3 regions of the Brevibacillus brevis NBRC 100599 genome follow, and region 3 is predicted to be linked to each of the others. Evidence: predicted binding sites of a transcription regulator. Region 3 holds the regulator's gene; each other region holds the start of a gene.
What was found. Region 3 encodes LexA, which represses DNA repair genes until DNA is damaged. Its sites were predicted from a motif close to CGAACATATGTTCG; they were not measured.
Positions count from the first base shown of each region.

Region 1: the regulator LexA is predicted to act here: its motif matches at 1,750-1,763, upstream of BBR47_RS17985 (ImmA/IrrE family metallo-endopeptidase).
Region 2: the regulator LexA is predicted to act here: its motif matches at 1,453-1,466, upstream of uvrB (excinuclease ABC subunit UvrB).

Region 1 covers NC_012491.1:3,767,291-3,771,509, reverse strand. The annotation lists gene BBR47_RS17990 (recombinase family protein) at 1-1,206, opposite strand, end outside; gene BBR47_RS17985 (ImmA/IrrE family metallo-endopeptidase) at 1,242-1,733, opposite strand; gene fxsT (FxSxx-COOH system tetratricopeptide repeat protein) at 1,975-4,219, shown strand, end outside.
Region 2 covers NC_012491.1:5,590,894-5,595,112, reverse strand. The annotation lists gene BBR47_RS26445 (hypothetical protein) at 1-367, shown strand, start outside; gene BBR47_RS26440 (flagellar hook assembly protein FlgD) at 432-1,364, opposite strand; gene uvrB (excinuclease ABC subunit UvrB) at 1,545-3,521, shown strand; gene uvrA (excinuclease ABC subunit UvrA) at 3,537-4,219, shown strand, end outside.
Region 3 covers NC_012491.1:3,522,066-3,526,284, forward strand. The annotation lists gene BBR47_RS16635 (HelD family protein) at 1-528, opposite strand, end outside; gene crcB (fluoride efflux transporter CrcB) at 561-926, opposite strand; gene BBR47_RS16645 (DUF896 domain-containing protein) at 1,023-1,220, opposite strand; gene yneA (cell division suppressor protein YneA) at 1,297-1,632, opposite strand; gene lexA (transcriptional repressor LexA) at 1,795-2,418, shown strand; gene BBR47_RS16660 (DUF456 domain-containing protein) at 2,469-2,954, opposite strand; gene BBR47_RS16665 (DUF4269 domain-containing protein) at 3,063-3,638, shown strand; gene BBR47_RS16670 (hypothetical protein) at 3,726-4,219, shown strand, end outside.

The DNA of each region.
Region 1 (4,219 bases), 250 kb from region 3:
TGCTATTTCAGACTCCAAATCGACCTTCTCAGTCTGCTTTACTTCCCTAGCTGCAGCAATCTCCTGAAGGGCTTCCCCTGGCTGATTTATAAAGGCTAAGCAATCCCTCCACACAAGATCCTCAATCCAATCCTGGGGTAAATTTTTCGAAGTACATTTACCTTGCATTGGGCCCTTATATGCTTGTTTACCTGTGCAAGTGTAGTACCCTTTTAGAGCTCGTTTACTTCCTGGATAATGAATCCCCACGTAAGTTAATCCGCAGCACTGACACTTTAGTAAACTACGGAGTAAATACTGATTCTTGATGTTACGCATAGCTTCTATTTGGTTACCTCGAAGGACTTTCTGCGCTTTTTCCCACGTTTCTACATCAACGATGGCTGGAACTTCACGTTCAATTACATCGCGTTTTCGTGTGCTCCGTTTACCATAGAAATGTACTCCCTTGTACGAGGTATTCGTAATGATCCCACGTATTCTTGAGGGGCGCCAGATACCCGCAGTATTCTCTTTTCGTTTCCCTCGAGTAATCTTCCGTTCATCCTTCGCGTAAGCGGTAGGGACGCCTAATGCATTTAAATAGTCAGAGACTTTTATGCATGAATGACCTTGGTTAGCTAACATGTGAAAGATGAGTCGGACAACACCTGCCTCTGTCATATCGGAGTTAGGGAGTAGGTCTTCACAAATCTGCAGATAGCCATCACTGTCTACGCGGTATCCATAGGGGACAATACCTCCAAGCCATTTACCAGCCCGTGCAGCGCGGTTTGCACCGTACCACAAACGTTCTATGATGGTCTCACGCTCTAAGTCAGCTACCCCTGCTAGAATGGTTAAAAGGAAACGGCCAGACGGATCTCCGGTATCAAACGGCTCCGTCATAGAACGAATTTTAACACCGTCACTTTCAAGTTCGTGTACAGAGTTCAGGATAATTCTAGCGGATCGCCCAAGTCGGTCTAACCGGTAAATAAGAAGGAGATCGATAATTCCGTTCTTAGCATCTTGTAACAGTTCGCGACCAGCTGGACGAGCTTCTAGTGGTATTGTTCCAGTAACGCCGTCGTCTTTGTACCACTTAACGATTTCTAACTGATGGAGATCCGCATACTTACGAGCAAACTCGAGCTGGTTTTCGATCGTACCACGTTCTGCTTGATCGTCTGAACTAACACGTGCATAAATTCCTAACCGCAACATGGTTCCCTCCTATATTAATTTGTCCTTTTGATTTGTTACGAGATGAATCGGATTGGGTTGCAAGACAATTTTGATTTGATTCTCAGCAATCTATCTGAACAAAGTTCCGGTGTAACCTTAAACTGCTCTGATAGGATATCTAATATTTCAGGCTGCTTATAATCATAGTTCTTCAGCATATGTAGTGGTAAGGCAGCGTATCTTGTGAAATTCCTTGCATCCCATTCCTGTAACTCACGGAAGGCAGCAGGCATCATTAACTGGCGTCCTGAATGACGAAGGATATGACAAAGCTCATGATAAAAATGCTCCCTTTGCACAAGAGAAGGGAGTCGTTTGTCTATCGTTATACTTTTGAAGCGGCCGAATTCATATGCCATTGATGGAATCTCTTTGTAAAAGAGATGGATGCCTAGTGATCTTGCTATACGATGTTCATCTAGTTCTTCAGGTGTTTTTATGCCAAGTTGTTTGTAAAAGTGGCTTATCCAAGTTTCAAGAGGGGTAGGAGTGTAAGATAGCTTCATTGATTCACCTCTAGTAGGAACGTTTGTTCTGTGTATAATCTTACCATTACTACTTTTTTCCTACTAGTGACAAATCTATGTATTGATTACGACTTAAATATGAGGTTTTGTCGTTTTATGTCGGATATGCACGATGGAATATTGTAGGTAATTGGCGCTATTTATCGAATGTATATAGATATTCACCTACCTAAATCTTTGGAATTTCATATCATAAATTTCATTAGAGGGGATCATTTAAATGACAATAACACAGTCAGATCATAAAATTGCACAACTGAAAAAACTTTATAATGAAGGTAAATTAATTCCGTTCATTGGTGCAGGTTTATCATATCCATTCAACATTCCAACTTGGGAAGGCATAATAAAAAAGTTACTATGCTTGGTACCTGATAAATATCAACCTTCTATCGAGTTTGACTTAGATATGCATGATTATTGGAGTGCAGTGGATAACATTAAAAAGTATACGAATTTTTCGGAATTTGAAATTCAAGAAAAAGTAAAAGACATAATAGAAAACATGGTTAAAACAGAGGTACCTTATGAAGATCATAACTATAGTGATCTTGGCGAAATGAAGTTTAATACATTTTTAACCACAAATTATGATGACTTATTATATCAATACCTTCAGGGGGAAAAATATCATCCAATAGATTTAAGTATTGCAACTGTTAAGTCAACTGAACTTCATAATACTGAAAGAAAAAAAAGAATATGGCACTTGCACGGGAGCCTATCTAATACTGGATCAATAGTATTATCAAGGGAAGGATATGAGCAGGTTTACTCTCAAGAAAAGTATAGAAATCTATTCTCGACTCTTTTAGGTAATAATACATTTTTGTTCCTCGGTTTTTCTTTTGAGGACCAATACATTAAGCAATTGATTAAAGATTACAAATCACATTTTAATAACACGCATTACATTATCTTGACAAATCCATCTCCCGATAGAGTTCTTGAATTGAAAGAGGAGTGTGGATTAGAAGTTATTCCGATTAACGTTAAAGATTCAACTCGTGTTAAAGAGATCAGAAAATTATTGCAAGGATTAGAAGCTAAAGGGGGAACCGATTTTTTTTTTAACACACCCACTGTAGTGAAACAAACGAAACAGTTACCTTTAATAAACAACTTACCATTTAAGAGAAATATAAATTTTATAGGTAGGGAAGTAGAGTTAAAGAAAATAAGAGATTATTTTATTGAGCCTGATATAGGTCACAAATCATTTATAGTATCAGGTTTAGGGGGAATGGGAAAAACACAGATCGCGGTTGAGTACTCATATAGAAATATTGATAATTATCGAGTTGTTTGGTGGATTCATGCCGAAAATCAAAACTCAATTTTAGCTGACATTGAAAGTTTGTTAATTGAACTTAAGATTCCAATTAAAGACGAAAAAAACGACTCAATTGTATTAAAACAACTAAAAAGATGGATGGAACAAAATAATAATTGGTTGTTAGTATTTGATAATGCGAATTCTGAAGAGGAAATAGACAACTATTTACCTAATCTTTTTAACGGGCACGTTTTAATAACTTCGAGGGATTCTAATTGGCCTGGGTACAATTATCCCTTAACTATAGATAAACTTAACAGAGAGCATTCAATGGATTTTCTTATTAGGAAAACAAAAGTAAGTAGTAATGAATGTGTTCACCTTGATGAACTTGCAAATATACTAAATGATATTCCACTGGCATTAGATCAGGCAGGAGCATACATTCAACAAACGGGACTTACCATTAAAGAGTATCAAGATCGCTTTATTAAACACCGTTCAATTCTTACTAGTAAAGGGATTCCTCTAGATTATGAATATACTATTGCGACTACATGGGAAATTTCTCTAAACAAAGTAGGATCTTTGCTTCCTGTCGCAATAAACTTTATTAATTTTTGTGCTTTTTTCTCAGCTGATAATATTCCAAAGAAACTTTTTTATAATTGTCTAGATTCATCTTCAAATAAAATCTCATTCTATATCAAAGATGAATTTATACTTGATGAAATACTTTCACTTTTAAAAAGGTATTCGATAATTGAAATTAACGGAAAGCGTATAACAATGCATCGCTTAGTCCAAGGTGTTATACAAGACGGTTTATCGAAAGAAGAAAAAAGAGTAACCGCGGAAGTTTGTTGGGATGTTATTAGTTACAACCTGTCTCTGTATCCTGACTATGAACAATTAGATTCCGATTTATTAAATAACTCTCTAACCTTAGTTGACAATTTTGAATCTGATTTAAATTTTATACCTGTTATATTAGAAACGCTTAATATTGTTGGACATCACCAGTATAAAAAGGGGGCTGTTCGAGAAGCCCATACAATTTTTGAAAGAGCTTTAAAAATTGGCTTAGGGATATACGATGGAGAGGATAACAGATTAGTTAAAGAGTATATCTCATATGCTCAAGTACTATCTGAAATTGGAAAGTACAATTTAAGTCATGATTATTTAA
Region 2 (4,219 bases), 2.1 Mb from region 3:
TGTAAACGGCATTCCAGTTTATGGGGTCAATCAGAGTGTGGAGAACGGGATGTATACGATTCGGATCGATTCATGGACGGGTACATGGGATCAGGTGAGCATAAACAAACCGGCCAGTGTCAAATACCCGGCCCGTTCTCAAGCCCTTAAAGAACAAGTGGCCATGACCCGATTACTGCAAACCTATCCACTTGAGCTGACCTATATCCACCAGCCAGATTATAAGAAAAACACGATTACCTGGAAGCTCGGCTATGACCTTTCGTTTCGCCAAACTCGCTCGCATTGCTTCTGCGGGGGAGAATCTAAAGTAGATGATACATTTTATGTGGATGCGATAACCGGAAAAGTGATTGTAAACGAATAGGAACTTGTAAAAGAAAAAGCCGCCTTCTCCGATTTCGAAGATGTGCGGCTTTTTGTATAGGATTCTAGGCAGTTGCTTCGAATCCTGTGATTTGATTGAGAGCGACTTTCTTATCATCCTGGAGAACGAATTCGACGACTCCGTTTTTCATGCTGACAGCTTTGACCACTCCGGAAAGAGGAGTATTGGTAGTGGTGCCGTCCGGGTTTGTCTGAGACTGGTTGTACGTGATGTTGTAGCCGATCATTTGCGCATAGGCAAGCGAGTTGCCCATTGTTCTGTTTTCAGGTTTCACCGTCATGCCTACGATTTCTTCGGCTTTTACGGTTGATCCATTATCCAGTTGGAATTGCGCGGTACCGTTTTTGGTGGTAAAGCCAGTGATGACGCCATTCAAGATTTCATCAACCTTGGAAATGTCGTTTTTGGTATCTGGATTGCCATCCCGGTCGACTTCCTTTGTTACTTTATAGGAAATCTCACGACCGATCATTTCCATGTACTTCACGCTGTTGTCGAGCGTATTGCCGGCCAGACCTTGCGATTCCAATCCGGAGACGTCTGCCAGCGGAATCGGTGTCGATTCGCCTGCGATACGGAAGTAGATTTTGCCTTGATCCATGTAGACGGCATCAAGTACGCCTTCTTTCTTCTCCGTCTTCGTTTCTCCCGTCATCTCGTCTTTTGTAGTGAGGGAATACGAAGCAGTACGACCTACCAGCTTTTCATACTTATCCAAAGTGACCATGCTGTTGTTCGATTGCTCCATCAGCGTGGTCATTTTTGTGATTTTTTCTACCATGGTCAGCATACTTGTTTGCTGGATGAACTGAGAGTTGTCCATGGGGGACATAGGGTCCTGATGCTTTAACTGCTCCAGCATGAGCTTCATAAAGGCATTTTGGTCGAGCTCCGTGCTGAATTCCTTTTTGCCTTTATAGCTCATATGCGGTTGTATATAAGGGTTATTTTTGACGGTTGTTCCGTTATCTGACATGTCAATCCTCCCTGAAGGTGGCGAGTCTATCTGCGTATGTTTGTACTTCCCTCATCTTATATCGGAAAAATCGGTGGAAAGATGAAGACAAACGTTTGTTCGAATTTTGGGCTTAAACTAGCCGGAATTGTGTTATAATGGAAGTAGAAACAGTCATGCTATGAGGAGATGAAAGAGGGAATGGAGCGTTTTGAATTGGTATCGGAGTTTCAACCGTCCGGTGACCAGCCAACCGCCATTGCCGAGCTGGTGGCAGGGTTACAGGCTGGCAAGCGACACCAGACATTGCTGGGTGCGACGGGAACGGGAAAGACTTATACGGCTGCCCAGGTAATTGCTCAGGTGAACAGGCCAACACTCGTGATGGCACACAACAAAACTCTGGCCGCGCAGCTTTGTGCAGAGTTTAAGGAGTTTTTCCCGAACAACGCGGTGGAATACTTCGTCAGCTACTACGATTACTATCAACCCGAAGCATACATTCCCCAATCGGATACGTTTATTGAAAAAGACTCGAGCATTAACGACGAGATCGACAAGCTCCGTCACTCCGCTACCAGTGCGCTGTTTGAACGCCGAGATGTGATCATCGTTGCCTCCGTCTCCTGCATTTACGGATTGGGTTCGCCCGAGGAGTATCGGGAGCTGCTCTTGTCTTTGCGTGTTGGTATGGAAACAGGACGGGACGAGATATTGCATCGTCTGGTCGATATCCAGTACACACGCAACGACATCAACTTCACGCGCGGTACGTTCCGTGTGCGGGGTGACGTCGTGGAGATTTTCCCTGCCTCAGAGAGTGAGCAGGCGATTCGCGTTGAGTTTTTTGGAGATGAAATTGAGCGGATTACTTCGATTGACGTGCTGACCGGCGAAATTTTGGGACAGCGTGATCACATTGCCATCTTCCCTAAATCTCACTATGTGACGCGCGAGGAGAAAATGAAGCTGGCTGTCCAAAGCATTGAGGCCGAGCTGGAAGAACGACTGAAAGAATTCCGTGATGCGGGCAAACTCCTGGAAGCACAGCGACTAGAGCAACGCACACGGTACGATATTGAGATGATGATGGAGATGGGCTTTTGCTCCGGAATTGAAAACTACTCGCGCCATCTGACGGGACTGCCTGCCGGGCATGCTCCGTATACCTTGCTGGATTACTTCCCAGAAGATTTTATCGTCATGATGGATGAGTCGCATATGACCTTGCCACAGGTGCGAGGGATGTATAACGGTGACCGCGCACGGAAGGATGTACTGGTCGAACACGGATTCCGTCTGCCCTCTGCACGCGATAACCGCCCACTCAAGTTCGAGGAGTTTGAAGCAAAGCTAAAACAAGCGATCTACATTTCGGCTACACCTGGTCTTTATGAGCTGGAACACAGTCCGGAAATGGTGCAGCAGGTGATTCGTCCGACAGGCTTGATTGATCCAACGATTACGGTACGTCCGATCAAAGGACAGATAGACGATTTGATTGGCGAAATTCAAGCCACGATTGCGAAAAATGAGCGAGTTCTCGTCACGACTCTGACGAAGAAAATGTCTGAGGATTTGACGGACTATCTGAAAGAAATCGGAATCAAGGTCCGCTATCTTCACTCGGATATTAAAACGATTGAGCGGATGCAGATTTTACGCTCATTGCGTTTAGGTGAGTTTGATGTGCTGGTCGGGATCAACCTTTTGCGGGAAGGTCTGGACTTGCCGGAAGTATCACTCGTGGCGATTTTGGATGCAGACAAGGAAGGCTTCCTTCGCAATGAGCGCTCGTTGATTCAGACAATCGGTCGGGCTGCGCGGAACGCTGAGGGACGCGTTATCATGTACGCGGACAAAATGACAGATTCGATGGCCTCTGCGATTCGAGAGACAGAACGTCGTCGATCCATTCAGATGGCATACAATGAGGAGCACGGCATCACGCCGCAAACCGTGAAAAAGTCCGTCCGCGATGTAATCGAGGCTACCAAGGTAGCGGAGGAAAAAGCGGATTACTTGCCACATGCGGACTTCAAAAAAATGCCGAAGAAGGATCGCGTTGCTGTCATAGAACGTATGGAAGAAGAAATGAAAGAAGCAGCACGCAACCTCATGTTCGAGCGTGCGGCCGAATTGCGTGATTTGATTCTTGAGCTGAAGGCGGAACTCTAAGGAGAGGTTTTTTTCATGCCATTAGAACATATTGTCGTAAAGGGTGCACGTGCCCACAATTTGAAAAATGTTGATGTAGTCATTCCGAGGGACAAATTCGTCGTTTTGACGGGTTTGTCCGGCTCGGGTAAGTCTTCGCTTGCTTTTGACACCATTTACGCAGAGGGACAACGACGCTATGTCGAGTCTCTGTCTGCATACGCCCGTCAATTTCTCGGGCAAATGGACAAGCCGGATGTGGATTCGATTGAGGGACTTTCCCCTGCAATCTCGATTGACCAGAAAACGACGAGCCGCAACCCTCGCTCTACAGTAGGAACGGTTACGGAAATCTACGACTATTTGCGCCTTTTGTATGCGCGTGTCGGTAGAGCGGTTTGCCCGGAGCATGGCATCGAGATCCAATCCCAAACTATTGAACAAATGGTCGATCGACTATTGGAGTATCCTGAGCGCACGAAAATGCAGATTCTAGCTCCTATGGTGCAAGGACGCAAGGGAGAGCATGTCAAGCTGCTGGAGGACATCCGCAAGCAAGGCTTCGTCCGTGTGCGGGTCAATGGTGAAATTATCGATTTGTCCGAAGATATCAAGCTGGAAAAGAACAAGAAGCATAACATTGAGGTTGTCGTTGACCGGATCGTCGTGAAGCCGGATGTACAGGCGCGTCTCGCAGATTCCTTGGAAACGGCACTTCG
Region 3 (4,219 bases):
CAAAAATTCATCGATGAAGCCCTCCTGCAAAAACTCGTCAGGATGCCCCATTTCGCGGTTAATTGTTTCTTTTACCGCTCCATCATAGATACCGACGATCTTCCCGTCTTCAATCGCAAAATTACGCTTTAATCGAACTTCTCCACGCACGATCTCGCGTCCCATCCGATAAAACGCGTCTTTGCTCTCACCAGAATAATAAAGACTGGCGATAGGCGCACGCCAATCCACGACGACAGAATCAAATGTATCGCTGCGTACAATTCCCCGTTTTCCTATGTAGACCTGATCCAGCTCGTAGATTTCATCCTTCAAGAAGTCCACTCTGCCGAAATAAGGCTTCTCTCGCCCCTGATCTTCCAGGTAGCGCAAATCCTTTGCCTTTTTAGAGTTAACGACCTGTTTCACATAGTCATCGGTTGCCTCGCGAATTTCATTGCGAAGCTGCTCCATTTCTTCATCAATAGCTGAAATGGTTTCATCCAGCTTTTTTTGTTCCCATTCATAATCACGATGCTGTGTACTCACCTTCATTCCCCCTCACATGTATCGTGTACGTATCAGGACCATTGCCTAGCCAGCCATATTCCAACCGCACATGAAAGTAGACCGACTCCCAAACTGAGAAGAGCATATAATGTGCCCCGCAACAGATGTCCTTCTCCCCAAAAAGTGACCACTTCCAAGGAGAAGCTAGAGAAAGTCGTAAATCCTCCCATGACACCCGTTGCAAATAAGAGATAGAGTGTTGGAGATAAAATGCCACGTTCTTTCCCCAGCACGAACAAGATGCCAATGATCAAGGATCCACAAACATTGGCGATCCAGGTTCCCCACGGCCATTCCGGCTGATTTGCGAGTAAAGACAATAGGTAGCGCACAAGAGAGCCAACTGCTCCGCCAACCGCCACAGCTATCCACGCCATCGCTTTCCCTCCCTGGCTATCAAAGCGTTATGTATGTCACAGAAAAAGACACCCTAGCGTCAAGCGAGGATGTCTGTCGTATCAGTAATTGTTATCTTACTGTTTTGGCTTATTTTCTTCAAGGTCTTCCACATAACGGATGGAATCCAAATTTGCTCTCAGTGAAAGCTTAACGGCGTCAATGTACTTTTGGCGCAATGCTTTTTGCTCGAGCTTTTCCTCTTCGGTTAAACCTTCTTCGCGAGATTTTTTGACCAATTCGTTAATGCGTTTAATTTCTGCGTCAGATACCACTGCTGGTTCCTCCCACTCTGTAGTAGTGCCGCTTCATTATACCACATTCGAGTGATCCCGCAAGACAGCCGAACACTTACGGCATATCAGGCATGATCAGAGTCTGACCCGGGTAAATCCAGTTGCTATCCAAGCCGTTCGCTTCCTTAATTTCTATGATATAGTCACGAACATCCGTATGCTGATCTGAGTAGCGAACAGCTAACGACCATAGACTATCTCCGGATTGTACGGTTACTTCTATGCCTTGTGGCTCGTCCATTGGTGAAGCAGCAAACACTAGTTCGGTCAACAAGTAAAAAAAGAGAGTAAATGTAATAAGAAACAAGAGTGCTTGACCTCTCGTGATACCAAAACGAACACGACGTTCTTCTTTTTTCTCGAAACGATTACGTACTGTCGATGAATTCATGATAATGGCCTCCTTACAAACATACGTTCTGTTCTCTTGTAAGCTCATAATAAATGAGAACATATGTTCATGTCAACAACGAAACGAACTTATGTTTGTCGAACGCAAGCTCCCATGGTATAATATAGGAAAATATGTTCGAGAAATCAGGGGTGTCTTTCTATGTCAAAATTATCGAGTAGACAACAAGCCATCATCGAGTTCATACGAAAGGAAGTTCGTGATAAAGGATATCCGCCTTCTGTACGTGAAATTGGAGAGGCAGTTGGCCTCGCTTCCAGCTCAACGGTACATGGTCATTTGGCACGCTTAGAGAAAAAAGGCCTCATTCGTCGAGATCCTACCAAACCTCGCGCCATCGAATTGCTTTCAGATGAAGATCGTTTTCAAGACAATTTCGAAGACTCTGTCGTCCGTGTGCCAGTAATCGGAAAAGTAACCGCTGGACAACCCATTACAGCCATTGAGGATGTGGAAGAATACTTCCCGCTTCCAGACAATATCGTGACTTCCGACAAGGTCTACATGCTGCGCGTCTCCGGGAATAGCATGATTGATGCCGGGATTCTCGACGGAGACTACGTCATTGTTCGCCAACAGCACGTAGCGAACAATGGTGACATTGTCGTAGCTATGACAGAAGAAGATGAAGCGACCGTCAAAAGATTTTTCAAAGAAAAGAACCACTTCCGTCTCCAACCGGAAAATGCCACGATGGAACCGATCATTCTGGAGCATGTCACCATTCTCGGTAAAGTCATTGGTGTCTATCGCCTCATTCACTAGTTTCCACGTAAAAAAGGACAGCCTCGGCTGTCCTTTTTGTTTTCTATATGTTATCTGGCGATAAAAAACCAGATGATCATCGTAACTTGCAAGATGACTTTTACGACCGCACTGCCCAAAAATCCAATTAGTGAGCCTACCCCCGCTTTCACTGCTCGCTCCATTGACTGCTTCTGTACCATCAACTCTACGAGAACGACGAATACGAACGGCAAGATCAGCATACCAAACGGTGGGAAAACGAAAATCCCGAGGATAATTCCGGCGGCAGCAGCTATGGACGACCACTTGGACCCCCCGTACTTTTTCACAAAGTACATGTTCGTCAGCAAGTCAGCACCGTAAAGCAGAATGCTTAGAACGACCATTCCCCACCAAAAGGATGCCGGCAATCCCGCTCCAGGATCTGCAATGAAAAAGTGATAGAGCAAAAAGCCCCCCCACAACAAGATCGTATCAGGTAAAACGGGCAAGAAAATTCCTGCGATGCTTAGCAGGAACAATAACACAACCACGACCCACAAAAATATTTCCATCCACTACACTCCCTTCATTTAGGTATACGAGTGATTACCAATTTCGTTGCGCGTTTATTCACTTTTGTCTACACTATTTTAAAAGAAAGTAGACATGGGGGTAGTTTCATGAAAAATTGGCATGATCTCTCTTACCTGGGCAGAGGAACGATGCGCCAAAAAGCGGCGTGGAAAGCGATTCAACAGACGCATATCATGGAAGTACTAGCCGATTACCGTCCAGTGCTTGCCGGAACCATCCCATTGGACATTGATGTTGAGCAAAGCGATCTGGATATTATTTGTGAGAGTCGTGATCTGGATCAGTTTGAGCAGGTTGTCCGTAAAGCGTTTGGCTGCTTAACCAGCTTTGAAGTGACAAAACTCGATCTAAAAGGGATTCCCACGTGCGTTATTTCGTTTTTCACAGCTGGCTTTTGGTTTGAATTGTTTGCTCAACCGGTTGCAGTCGAAAAGCAAAACGCCTATCGTCATATGGACATCGAAGCACGATTATTACATATAGGGGGCTTGGATGCGTGTATACATATCAGGGCTCTGAAGCAAGACGGCCTCAAAACAGAACCTGCATTTGCTCGATACTTTCATATTCCGGGTGATGATCCGTATGAGGCCTTGTTGCAATTGGAGTCGTTGACCGAACAGGAATTACGCCAAAGAGTTCAGCCCCTACGAAAGGATTAATCTGCTAGCAAATCTATCAACTTGCTGGGATCATAAGGGGTAAACAGTGACTGGCGTTGCAACCGATCATTAAGGAGGACATACTATATGGATTGGCTGATAGAGCTACCGCTCCTCACTGGAGAGAATCGGGTAGAAACAAACGTCGACTTCTCATTTAAGAGATTCGAGTCAAGTGGGCTTCAGGAGCCCCCAGATTTTATCCATGATATCGTCCTGCAATGGGCCATCGCCCCTTTTGTTGTTCATGAACATACTGCTTATCGGATTCCGGCCCACAACGATCCCGAGATAGAAGCGTATGCTTCCGTCAATTTCACAAGCCTGTTTACGAAAGTACGGGGAATATGCACAAATGGAAAGATGGAGGAAATTAGGCTGGAGGATTTAAAGCCGAATATAAAGCGTTCTTTTATCGAATCGGTCATACATACAAGTAAGATTAATCCTCTGGTAAGCGATTTTTATCTACAGGGAGAATGTGAACGTAGTAATCTCCTAAGCATAAAGCTGTTCCAAATAGACAGGGATTCCTTTATCAAGCAGACTACCTACCTTCCCCAACCGGATCACAAAAGGCT